DNA from 2 places in the Microbacterium sp. TPU 3598 genome. Region 1 is predicted to be linked to the other one. Evidence: predicted binding sites of a transcription regulator. Region 1 holds the regulator's gene; the other holds the start of a gene.

Region 1 (4,898 bases):
GGGAGCGACTGGTGGGGCTTCGGTCCTGGTGCGCACAGCCACGTCGCCGGCCTGCGGTGGTGGAACGTGAAGCACCCGGCCGCGTACGCGCAGCGTCTCTCGGCATCCGAGTCTCCGGCAGCCGGCACCGAGCGCCCGGACGAGGAGTCGCGCACGCTCGAGCGCATCCTGCTGCTCAGTCGTATCCGTGAGGGCATCGCCGTCGACGACGTGCCGAGTGCGAACCGGAGCAGGGTCGCCGGGCTCATGGCCGACGGGCTCGTCGACCCCGTTGCAGCGCTGCAGGGGCGCATCCAGCTGACACTGCGGGGCCGTCTTCTCGCGGATGCCGTGGTCCGCCAGCTGACCGACTGATTCCTTCTCGGAATCATTCGGGAAGCAGATCCATGCCCGCTGTCCGCCGCTGCGTCACCGTCGCGCTGTCCGCATCGAAGACACGCGTCCGGCGGTCCGGCCCATAGGCGGGCCACCCGGGGTCTCCGGCGGTCGCGAACCCGACCCAGGCGGCGTTCATCTCGGCGGCGAGCCGGCGCGGAGCATCGGGACCCGCCAGTCGCTCGGCCTCGGCATCATCGAGCCGGTCGAACACGAACTCGAGCTCGAGTGCGTGGGCCGCCCGCAGGTCTCGCACCGGACTCGGCCAGGCGAACTCGTAGACGTAGGTCGTGTCCGGGCGGGCCGCCGCCACGCGGCTGAGGGGCGCACGCAGCATCATGTCCGTGACGAGCTGCCCGAAGATCTCCCCGGTGCTCGCGTCGGGGAATGCGGATCGGTACGCGGTCACCGCGCGCCGGGGGATGCGTGACAGCAGCCGTGCGGCCTGCAGCTTCATCCCGCCGATGGCGGCCAGCGCCTCCGGCGGGAACCAGAGCCGATACTCGTCGGTGTTGCTGCCGATGACGAGCGGGGTGTCGATCTCCCCGAGCACCTCATGCGGCGAGCGGGGAAGGCTCTCGGCGTCGATCGCGAACTGGAACCCCGGTGCCCCGCCGAGGGGTGACGATCCCGCCGATTGCGCCGTGCGTGCGTCCAGCAGCTGGTCGGGTGTCAGCGCGGCGAAGGCCTCACGGTCGGCCCGCACACCGAGTCGCTTCGCGATCTGCGCGGTCACTCTTCCTGCCTTCCGCGCGGTCTGGGCGCGAAGTGGGCCGGACTCGATGATCGCGCGGCCGATCAATTCACGGGAGGTGTCCCGCGCGAGGAGACCGGCCACGATCGCGCCACCGGCCGACTCGCCCATGGCGGTGATCTGCGCCGGGTCGCCGCCGAACGCCTGGACCTCTCGGTGCACCCACTCCAAAGCGGCGGCGGCATCGCGCAGGCCGAGATTCCGCGGGGCGCCGTCCAGCACCGAGAAGCCCTCCGAACCGAGTCGGTAGTTGATCGAGACGAAGACGAGGCCTGCCGCGGCGAACACGGTGCCGTCGTACAGCGGTAGCGCGGCGGTCCCTCGCTCGAGCGCGCCGCCGTGGATCCAGAGCAGGACGGGCGCGCCAGAGGCATCAGCGGGAGCCCACACGTTCGCGGTGAGGATGTCGTCGCCGTCGATGCGCACAGATCCCAGCAGCTCGCCGATCGCTCCGGCGTAGGGGACCTGGGGTGGTGTCGGCCCGAACTGCGTCGCCTCTCGCACGCCCTCCCAGGCCGGGACGGGTTGCGGTGCGCGGAAGCGGTTCTCCCCGAACGGAGCCTGGGCATAGGGAATGCCGAGGTAGCGGACCACCCCGGCCTCCTCGGTGCCGCGGACGAGGCCGTTCGACAGGGTGGCCTGGGGCGAGGTGGTCATGAGCGTCATCCTAGGGTCGTGCGCCCGCGGTACGGAGAATCCCGAGCTGCACGGGGTAGGATTGGCACTCTGAACGTCCGAGTGCCAGCGGAAGGGAAGGGCGATGGTCACAGAGCGAGGACTCCAGGTTCTCCGAGCGATCGTGCAGGACTACGTCGAGACCCACGAACCCGTCGGCAGCCGCTCCATCGTCGACCGGCACTCGTTCGGCGTCTCGGCGGCGACGATCCGCAACGACATGGCGCTGCTCGAGGACGAAGAGCTCATCACGGCTCCGCACACCTCGTCCGGCCGTGTGCCCACCGACAAGGGCTATCGCGTCTTCGTGAACCACCTCGCCCAGCTGCGACCGCTCTCGTCGGCTCAGCGCTCGGCGATCGAGTCCTTCCTCGGCGAGCCGGCCGACCTCGACGACCTGATGGCGCGAACGGTGCGGGTGCTGACACAGCTGACCGGCCAGGTCGCGCTCGCCCAGTACCCCTCGTTCGCCCGCGCGCATGTCACGCACGTCGAGCTGGTCGCGCTCGCGCCGAACCGGCTTCTGATCGTGCTCGTGACCGATGCCGGCGGGGTCTCGCAGCGTATGGCCGTCCTCCCGGAGCCGATCGACGACGCTGACATGGCTGTGCTGCGCGCACGGCTGTCCGCGTCGATCACCGGTCAGGGCATCGGGGAGGCATCCGATCGGCTGCAGGCGTTGCTGGTCGCCGAGGAGAAGCCCCAGGATGCCGTGCTGCGCACGCTTGCTGCGGTGATCGTCGACGAACTCGGCGGCTTCCGCCAGGAGCGACTGGTGATGGCGGGAGCGGCGACCCTCGCGCGCCGGGAGCAGGACTTCCGCGGCAGCATCCACCCCCTCCTCGAAGCCATCGAGGAACAGGTGACGCTCCTGCGTCTGATGAGCGAGATGGTGACCGACGAGCACGGACTCGCCGCGAGCATCGGCACGGAGAACGCCCCGTTCGGCCTGGGCGAGGCGTCGATCGTCGCCAGCAACTACGCCGCCCCGAGCGGCACGGCGCGCGTCGGAGTGATGGGACCGACGCGCATGGACTACCCGAGCAACCTCGCCGCAGCGCGGGCCGTGGCCCGCTACCTGTCGCGGATGCTCGATGAAGACGAGGCCGGCCGCTGACGCGGTCGCCACCGAGACACACGCAAGAAAGGCGATTGTGGCGGACCACTATGAGGTTCTCGGGGTGTCCCGAGACGCTTCCACCGATGAGATCAAGAAGGCGTACCGGCGCCTCGCCCGGCAGCTGCACCCGGATGTGAACCCGGGAGAGGACGCGGCGGAGAAGTTCAAGCTCGTCACGCATGCGTACGACGTGCTCAGCGACGACGACTCCCGCCGGCGCTATGACATGGGCGGCGGAGACGGTGCGGCAGGGAACTTCGGCGGCTTCGGCGGTTTCGGCGACATCTTCGAGACGTTCTTCGGGGCCTCGCAGGGCGGCGGACGTGGCGCGCGTCCGCGTTCGCGTCGCGAGCGTGGCCAGGACGCCCTCGTCCGCGTGACCCTCGACCTCGGCGATGTGGTGTTCGGTGCGCACCGCGACATCGACGTCGACACCGCGGTGCTGTGCGAGACGTGTCAGGGATCCTGCTGCCAGGAGGGCACCTCTCCGGTCACCTGCGACATCTGCGGTGGCTCCGGTCACGTGCAGCGTCAGGTGCGCAGCCTGCTCGGCAACGTCGTGACCTCTCAGCCCTGCGGCACGTGCGAGGGCTACGGCACGACGATCCCTTACCCCTGCGGCACGTGCGGTGGCCAGGGCCGCGTGCGTTCGCGCCGTACCGTGTCGCTCGACATCCCGGCCGGCGTCGAGACGGGGCTCCGTCTGCAGCTTCCCGGTTCCGGCGAGGTCGGCAAGGCGGGCGGACCGAACGGAGACCTGTACGTCGAGGTGACGGTCAACCCGCACGCGGCGTTCAGCCGTGAGGGCGACGACCTGCTCGCCACGCTCGAGGTGTCGATGACGGATGCGATCCTCGGCACGGAGACGAAGATCCAGGGACTGGACGGTGAGGTGGACCTCGAGATCCGTGCCGGTGTGCAGTCCGGCGACGTGCTCACGATCAAGGGTCGCGGCATCACGCCGCTCCGAGGGACGCAGCGCGGCGATCTGCGGGTCGGCGTGCAGGTGCTGACCCCGACCAGGTTGGACTCCGCGCAGCGGGCCCTGATCGAGGACTTCGCCAAGAAGACGAAGTCGCCGGAGCCCCAGCTCGCGCAGTTCCAACAGGGACTGTTCTCGAAGCTCCGCGACCGCTTCCGCAGCCACTGACCATGGCCCTGCATTTCCTCGTCGACTCGTCGACCGATGCCGGAGTCGGCGACATCGTGTCGTTGACCGGAGCCGAAGCCAAGCACGCGGCCGTCGTACGACGGCTTCGCGTCGGCGAGGCCGTCACGGTCGGCGACGGTGCCGGAGTGTGGTTGGCCGGTGTCGCCGAGGAGGTGTCGCCCGCTCGCGTCGACGTGCGCATCGCAGAGCGCGTCGAGCGTCCCGCGCCCCGTCCGCGGATCGTCCTGGTGCAGGCGCTCGCGAAGGGCGATCGCGATGAGCTCGCCGTACAGGCCGCGTGCGAGCTCGGCGTCGACGAGATCGTGCCCTGGCAGGCGAGTCGCAGCGTGTCGCGCTGGGAAGGTCCGAAGGCGGTGAAGGGGAGGGAGCGCTGGGCGAGCATCGTGCGCGAGGCCGCGAAGCAGGCGCACCGCGCGTGGGTCCCGGAGGTGGCCGCGCCGGTCTCGACGAAGCAGCTCGCCGAGCGCGTCAGCTCGCAGCGTGTTCTGCTCCTCGACCCGACGGCCCCCGAGCGGTTGTCCGAGATCGTGACGGACGGCCGAGACCTGGTGCTCGTCGTTGGGCCGGAAGGCGGGATCTCCGAAGAGGAGCTCCACCGCCTGACGGAGGCGGGGGCCGAGCGCGTGCTCCTGGGCGACACCGTGCTGCGCACCTCGACGGCAGGGCCTGCCGCGATCGCCGTGCTGTCGGTCGCACTCGGCCGATGGTGAACGCGACTCGCCCGCCTGCCCACGCGCACCGGGCTGCGAGCGCGCTGTGGTCAGTAGACTTGACGGCATGACGGAACCCTCGATCTTCACGCG
Region 2 (4,898 bases), 570 kb from region 1:
GTCGTTTCCCGTGCCGCTCGCCGCGCCGGACGACGACCCGGACGGCGACCCGCGTGGCGTAGGGGGTGTGAACGCCACGATGCTCGTCTCGACGACGGGGGAGCCGATGGTCGTGCTCCAGCACTGGTCGATGCCCTCCACGGCGCCCTCGCAGTTCGCGGGCGACGAGCGCACGCGGGCAGAGGAACTGGTGGATGCGGGGTTCGCGTTCACGATCGAGATCGTGGGTTACTTCCGCACGGCCCCGGTGTGGGTCGGCGACCGTCTCTCTCACGAGGGCGAGATCGAGAAGTGCCTCGTCGTCGACGCCGTCGATCTGACGGCGTGCGCATCTCTCGACGCGGCAGCGGAATCCGGGATCGAAGCGCGGATCGATGACGTCGACGGGGCTTCCGGCGGGGTCGTCGGCTCCTCGGTGCTCGAGGCGCGGTTCACGAGGTGGCAGACGCCCTATCTGACCATCACCGACGCGCCGGTGACCGGCGCGGAGCCGGGGGATACCGTCCGGGTCGACGCGCCTCCCGGCGACCCCATCGTGGTCGAGCCGCCGGGTCGCGACGCGGAGCGTTGAGCGGGGGTCAGTTCGCTGCGGGCACCCGGTCGGCGAGGATCGCGCGGCGCTGATCGCCGATGCGGGCCAGGATGAGTGTCGCCTCCTGGTCCCCACGCAGCGTGAGCTTCTTGCGGAAAGCGGCGGGATCCACGTCGACTCCGCGCTTCTTGATCTCCAGACGCCCGATGCCCTGCGCCTGCAGGGCGGCGTTGATCGCCTTGGGGTGGGCCGGGAGGGTCTCGCGCACCCGGAAGGACTGCACGAAAGGACTCGTCAACGCCGCGTCGGAGGTCAGATAGGCGATGTGCTCGTCGAGCATCCCCGCCTCCAGGCTCCGGGCGACCTCGCCGATCAGCCGCGCACGGATCACGGCGCCGTCCGGTTCGTGCACGAACGCGCCGAGCTCGCGCACGGGTTCATCGGGGGCGTCCGCCGGCGCCGTCAGCTCGTGCGAGCGCTCGTCGCGGATCACGAGGGCCGCACGCCGCACCCCTTCCCGGGCGAGCGCGCCGCTCCAGACGACCAGTTCGACCACGCTGCCGTCGGCGCTGACCCACTGTGCCTCGGCGTCGTCCGGCAGGGCGTCGCGGTCGTGCGCCGGTCCGAGCTTGATACCGGTCGGATGGTGAGCCGCCACCTCGAATGCCCAGTCCAGCGAGGGGGAGTAGTCGTCGGCCGAGACGCGTCGGGTCTCGCTGTGACCCGAAGTGCGTCTGGCCGGGTCCATCCAGACCGCGCTCCCCGGGTCCAGCGACGAGAAGGCGTCTTCGGCCGTGCGATGGTCGACGACCGCGCTGTCGCCGAACGGGGCCAGGTTGTAGGCGGCGATCGCCGAGGTCACCTCGTCGGCGTCGACGGCGCGCACATCGAGTCCGGCGCCGGCGAAGGCCAGGGCGTCACCGCCGATTCCGCAGCCGAGGTCGGCGACACGGGTGAAACCGGCGTGACGGATCCGCTGCGCATGCCGGGCTGCGACGCCCAGCCTCGTCGCCTGCTCCAGCCCCGCGCGGGTGAACAGCATGCGTGCGGCGAAGGGCCCGAACTTCGCGGTGGCCCTGGAGCGCAGGCGGGCCTGGCCGACGACGGCGGAGACCAGCTCGGGGGAGTGGTCGCCCGCGCGCAGCCGCGAGACGGTGCGGGCGACATCGGCGGTCGATTCGATGGGCCCGACCGCGTCGAGCAGTTCGAGACCGGCGGGGGTCAGCAGGGCGCGCAGCTCGGACATCTCCACCCGCTCAGCCTAATTGCCCGTGCGAGTCGTCGAACTGCGGCGCGCACTGGCACTCGCATTGCGTGAGTGCCAGCCGAGCGCCTAGACTGGATTAGCACTCTCGGGTTGAGAGTGCGAACAAGTCTTTCGTGTCAGCGTCAAGAAAGAAGAGGTAGACCGTGTCGGTTTCCATCAAGCCGCTCGAGGACCGCATCGTCATCAAGCAGGTCGAGGCCGAGCAGACCACCGCGAGTGGCCTGGTCATCCCCGACACCGCCAAGGAGAAGCCCCAGGAGGGCGAGGTCGTGGCGGTCGGCCCCGGCCGCATCGACGACAACGGCAACCGTGTTCCGCTCGACGTCGCCGTCGGCGACCGCGTGCTCTACAGCAAGTACGGCGGCACCGAGGTGAAGTTCGGCGCAGACGAGTTCCTCGTCCTGTCGGCCCGCGACGTCCTGGCGGTCGTCGTCCGCTGATCTGCGGAACCTGATTCCCGTCTCTCCTGAGGGGCGGGCAAGGTCATCGAAGGGGCCCGGATGCGTATCGCATCCGGGCCCCTTCTGCATCCGCCAGCGAGCGTCCGATTCCTGCCGAACTGCGATCGACGGGCCGGCGGCGCCGTTCGCGACGCCGCCGCGGGCATAGGGTTGTGCGGTGCCACCACAGACCACCCGCGCCGCGCAGACCGCCGGCGTCGCCTACGCCGGTGGGGCCTACCTCCTCTGGGGTGTGCTTCCCCTCTACTTCCTCCTCCTGGTTCCGACGGGGCCGTGGGAGGTCGTCGCCTGGCGCGTCCTGCTGTCGTTCGTCTTCTGCCTCCTGCTGCTCACGGTCATGCGCGGCTGGGCGGCGTTCGGCGTCATCATCCGGCAACCCCGGCTGCTGGGCTGGACGGCGCTCGCGGGGCTGCTGATCTACGTCAACTGGCAGGTGTTCCTGATCGGAACCCTCAGCGGCAACGTCGTCGAGACGAGTCTGGGCTACTTCATCAACCCGATCACGACCGTCCTGCTCGGCGTCTTCGTGCTGAAGGAGCGCATCCGCCGATTGCAGTGGGCGGCGATCGGCATCGCCGCGATCGCCGTCGTCGTGATCGTCGTCGCCTACGGGGAGCTCCCGTGGATCGCGCTGTCACTCACCGCGTCCTTCGGGGTCTACGGACTCATCAAGAAGAAGATCGGCCCTGCCGTCGATGCGGTCAGCGGTCTGACGCTGGAGTCGTTCTGGCTGATCCCCATCGCGGTGATGCAGCTGATCGTCGTCGCACAGACCACGGGGATCACGATGGGGGCGAACGGTTGGGCGCATGCGCTGCTGCTGGCCTTCGCCGGTGTCGCCACGGCCGTCCCGCTGCTGCTCTTCGCCGCGGGGACCCGACGCATCAACCTCACCGTGATCGGCATGATCCAGTTCATCACCCCCGTGATGCAGTTCCTCATCGGCGTCCTGGTGCTGCATGAGCCGATGCCGGCCGAACGCTGGGCGGGCTTCATCATCGTGTGGATCGCGATCGGCGTCTTCATCGTCGACCTGCTGCTCGCCGCGCGTCGGGGGCGCAGGATTCCCCGGGCCGAACCCGCCTGATCCCCGGATTCATCCGCCGAGGGACCGGGTGTCGGATCGTTAACGCACCGAGATACTTGCGACCCCTGTGCGCGGGACTCACGCCCTAGTGTTAGAGCACCCGATTGTGGCCACAATCCACGTTCAGTTACGCAAGGGAGCATCATGAACGCATTGAAGGGCTCGCGCACAGCGAAGGTCTTCGCCGGGATCGCACTGATCAGTGCATCCGCCATTGTCATCGCCGGCTGCAGCAGCACTCCGAGCTCGGAGAGCGGCGGCAGCGACAAGCCCGCCGCCGATCTGACGCTCAAGCTCGGTTCGCTGCTTCCGCAGACGGGTTCGCTGGCGTTCCTCGGCCCGCCCATGGAGTCCGGTGTCGGGCTCGCCGTCCAGGAGGTCAACGACGCCGCCGCCGGCGTCACGATCGACCTGACGGCCGAAGACGAGGGCGACACCGACACCAAGGCCTACGAGACGTCGATCACCAAGCTGCAGGGCGCGGGCGTCTCCGCCATCGTCGGCGCCGCGGCGTCGGGCGTCTCCAAGCTCATCCTCGACGGCAACGTGAGCGCAGGCATCCTGCAGATCTCGGCGTCGAACACGTCGCCCGACTTCACCACGTGGGATGACAACGGCCTGTACTTCCGCACCGCCCCCAGTGACCTGCTGCAGGGCGAGGTGCTCGGCAACCTGATCGCCGAGGACGGCGCGAAGACGCTCGGCATCATCTACCAGAACGACGCGTACGGCACCGGCCTCAACGACGCCATCACGAAGACGTTCGAGAGCACCGGCGGCGAGGTCGTCGAGTCGGTCTCGTTCAACGTGGGCGACGCGCAGTTCGACGCGCAGGTCGAGTCGATCAAGGCGCAGAACCCCGACGCGGTCGCGATCGTGTCGTTCGACCAGTTCAAGACCATCGCACCGCTGCTGGTGAACGCCGGCATCTCGGCCGACAAGTTCTACATGGTCGACGGCAACCTGTCCGACTACGGCACGGAGATCCCGGTCTCGCTCGAGGGCGCGCAGGGAACCAAGGCCGGTCCTGCGCTCGCGGACGACTTCACCTCGCGTCTGCAGGACTACTGGACCGGCGAGGGCAACCCCGAGGTCAAGGACTTCACCTACGCGGCTGAGGCGTACGACGCCGTCATCCTCGTGGCTCTGGCGTCGCTGGCGGCGGGCTCCACCGAGGGCGCGGACATCGCGGCCAAGATGCAGGAGGTCTCGGGCGGTTCCGGCGACGGCAAGAAGTGCACCAGCTTCGCCGAGTGCGCCAAGATCATCAACGACGGCGGCACGGCCGACTACGACGGCTACTCCGGCGACATCACCTTCGATGAGGCCGGCGACCCGCAGGGCGCATCGATCGGCATCTACAAGTACGGTGCCGACAACATGATCACCCGCACCAACTGATCAGACGATCACATGACGAAGGCCCCGGATCCGATCCGGGGCCTTTGTCGTGTGATGTCCTGTCGTGGTGTCGCCGCGTCGGCGTCGGCGGTTCAGGCCGCGTCGGTGCCGAGCGTTCCGAGGTAGAGACCGATCACCTTCGGGTCGTTC

Evidence for each region. Region 1 encodes HrcA, which represses chaperone genes, less so after heat shock. Its sites were predicted from a motif close to TTNGCACTCGNNNNNNNCGAGTGCNAA; they were not measured.
Region 2: groES (co-chaperone GroES) is a predicted target of HrcA. The motif match lies at 1,831-1,857, and genes of this name have one in related genera.

What each region holds. Positions count from the first base shown of each region.
Region 1 covers NZ_AP017975.1:1,600,418-1,605,315, forward strand. Annotated here, with positions in the region: gene hemW (radical SAM family heme chaperone HemW) at 1-354, shown strand, start outside; gene MST3598_RS07550 (carboxylesterase/lipase family protein) at 368-1,786, opposite strand; gene hrcA (heat-inducible transcriptional repressor HrcA) at 1,890-2,921, shown strand; gene dnaJ (molecular chaperone DnaJ) at 2,959-4,074, shown strand; gene MST3598_RS07565 (16S rRNA (uracil(1498)-N(3))-methyltransferase) at 4,077-4,805, shown strand; gene MST3598_RS07570 (histidine triad nucleotide-binding protein) at 4,873-4,898, shown strand, end outside.
Region 2 covers NZ_AP017975.1:1,027,806-1,032,703, forward strand. Annotated here, with positions in the region: gene MST3598_RS18365 (hypothetical protein) at 1-571, shown strand, start outside; gene MST3598_RS04855 (class I SAM-dependent methyltransferase) at 579-1,784, opposite strand; gene groES (co-chaperone GroES) at 1,943-2,239, shown strand; gene rarD (EamA family transporter RarD) at 2,418-3,347, shown strand; gene MST3598_RS04870 (ABC transporter substrate-binding protein) at 3,492-4,748, shown strand; gene MST3598_RS04875 (ABC transporter ATP-binding protein) at 4,841-4,898, opposite strand, start outside.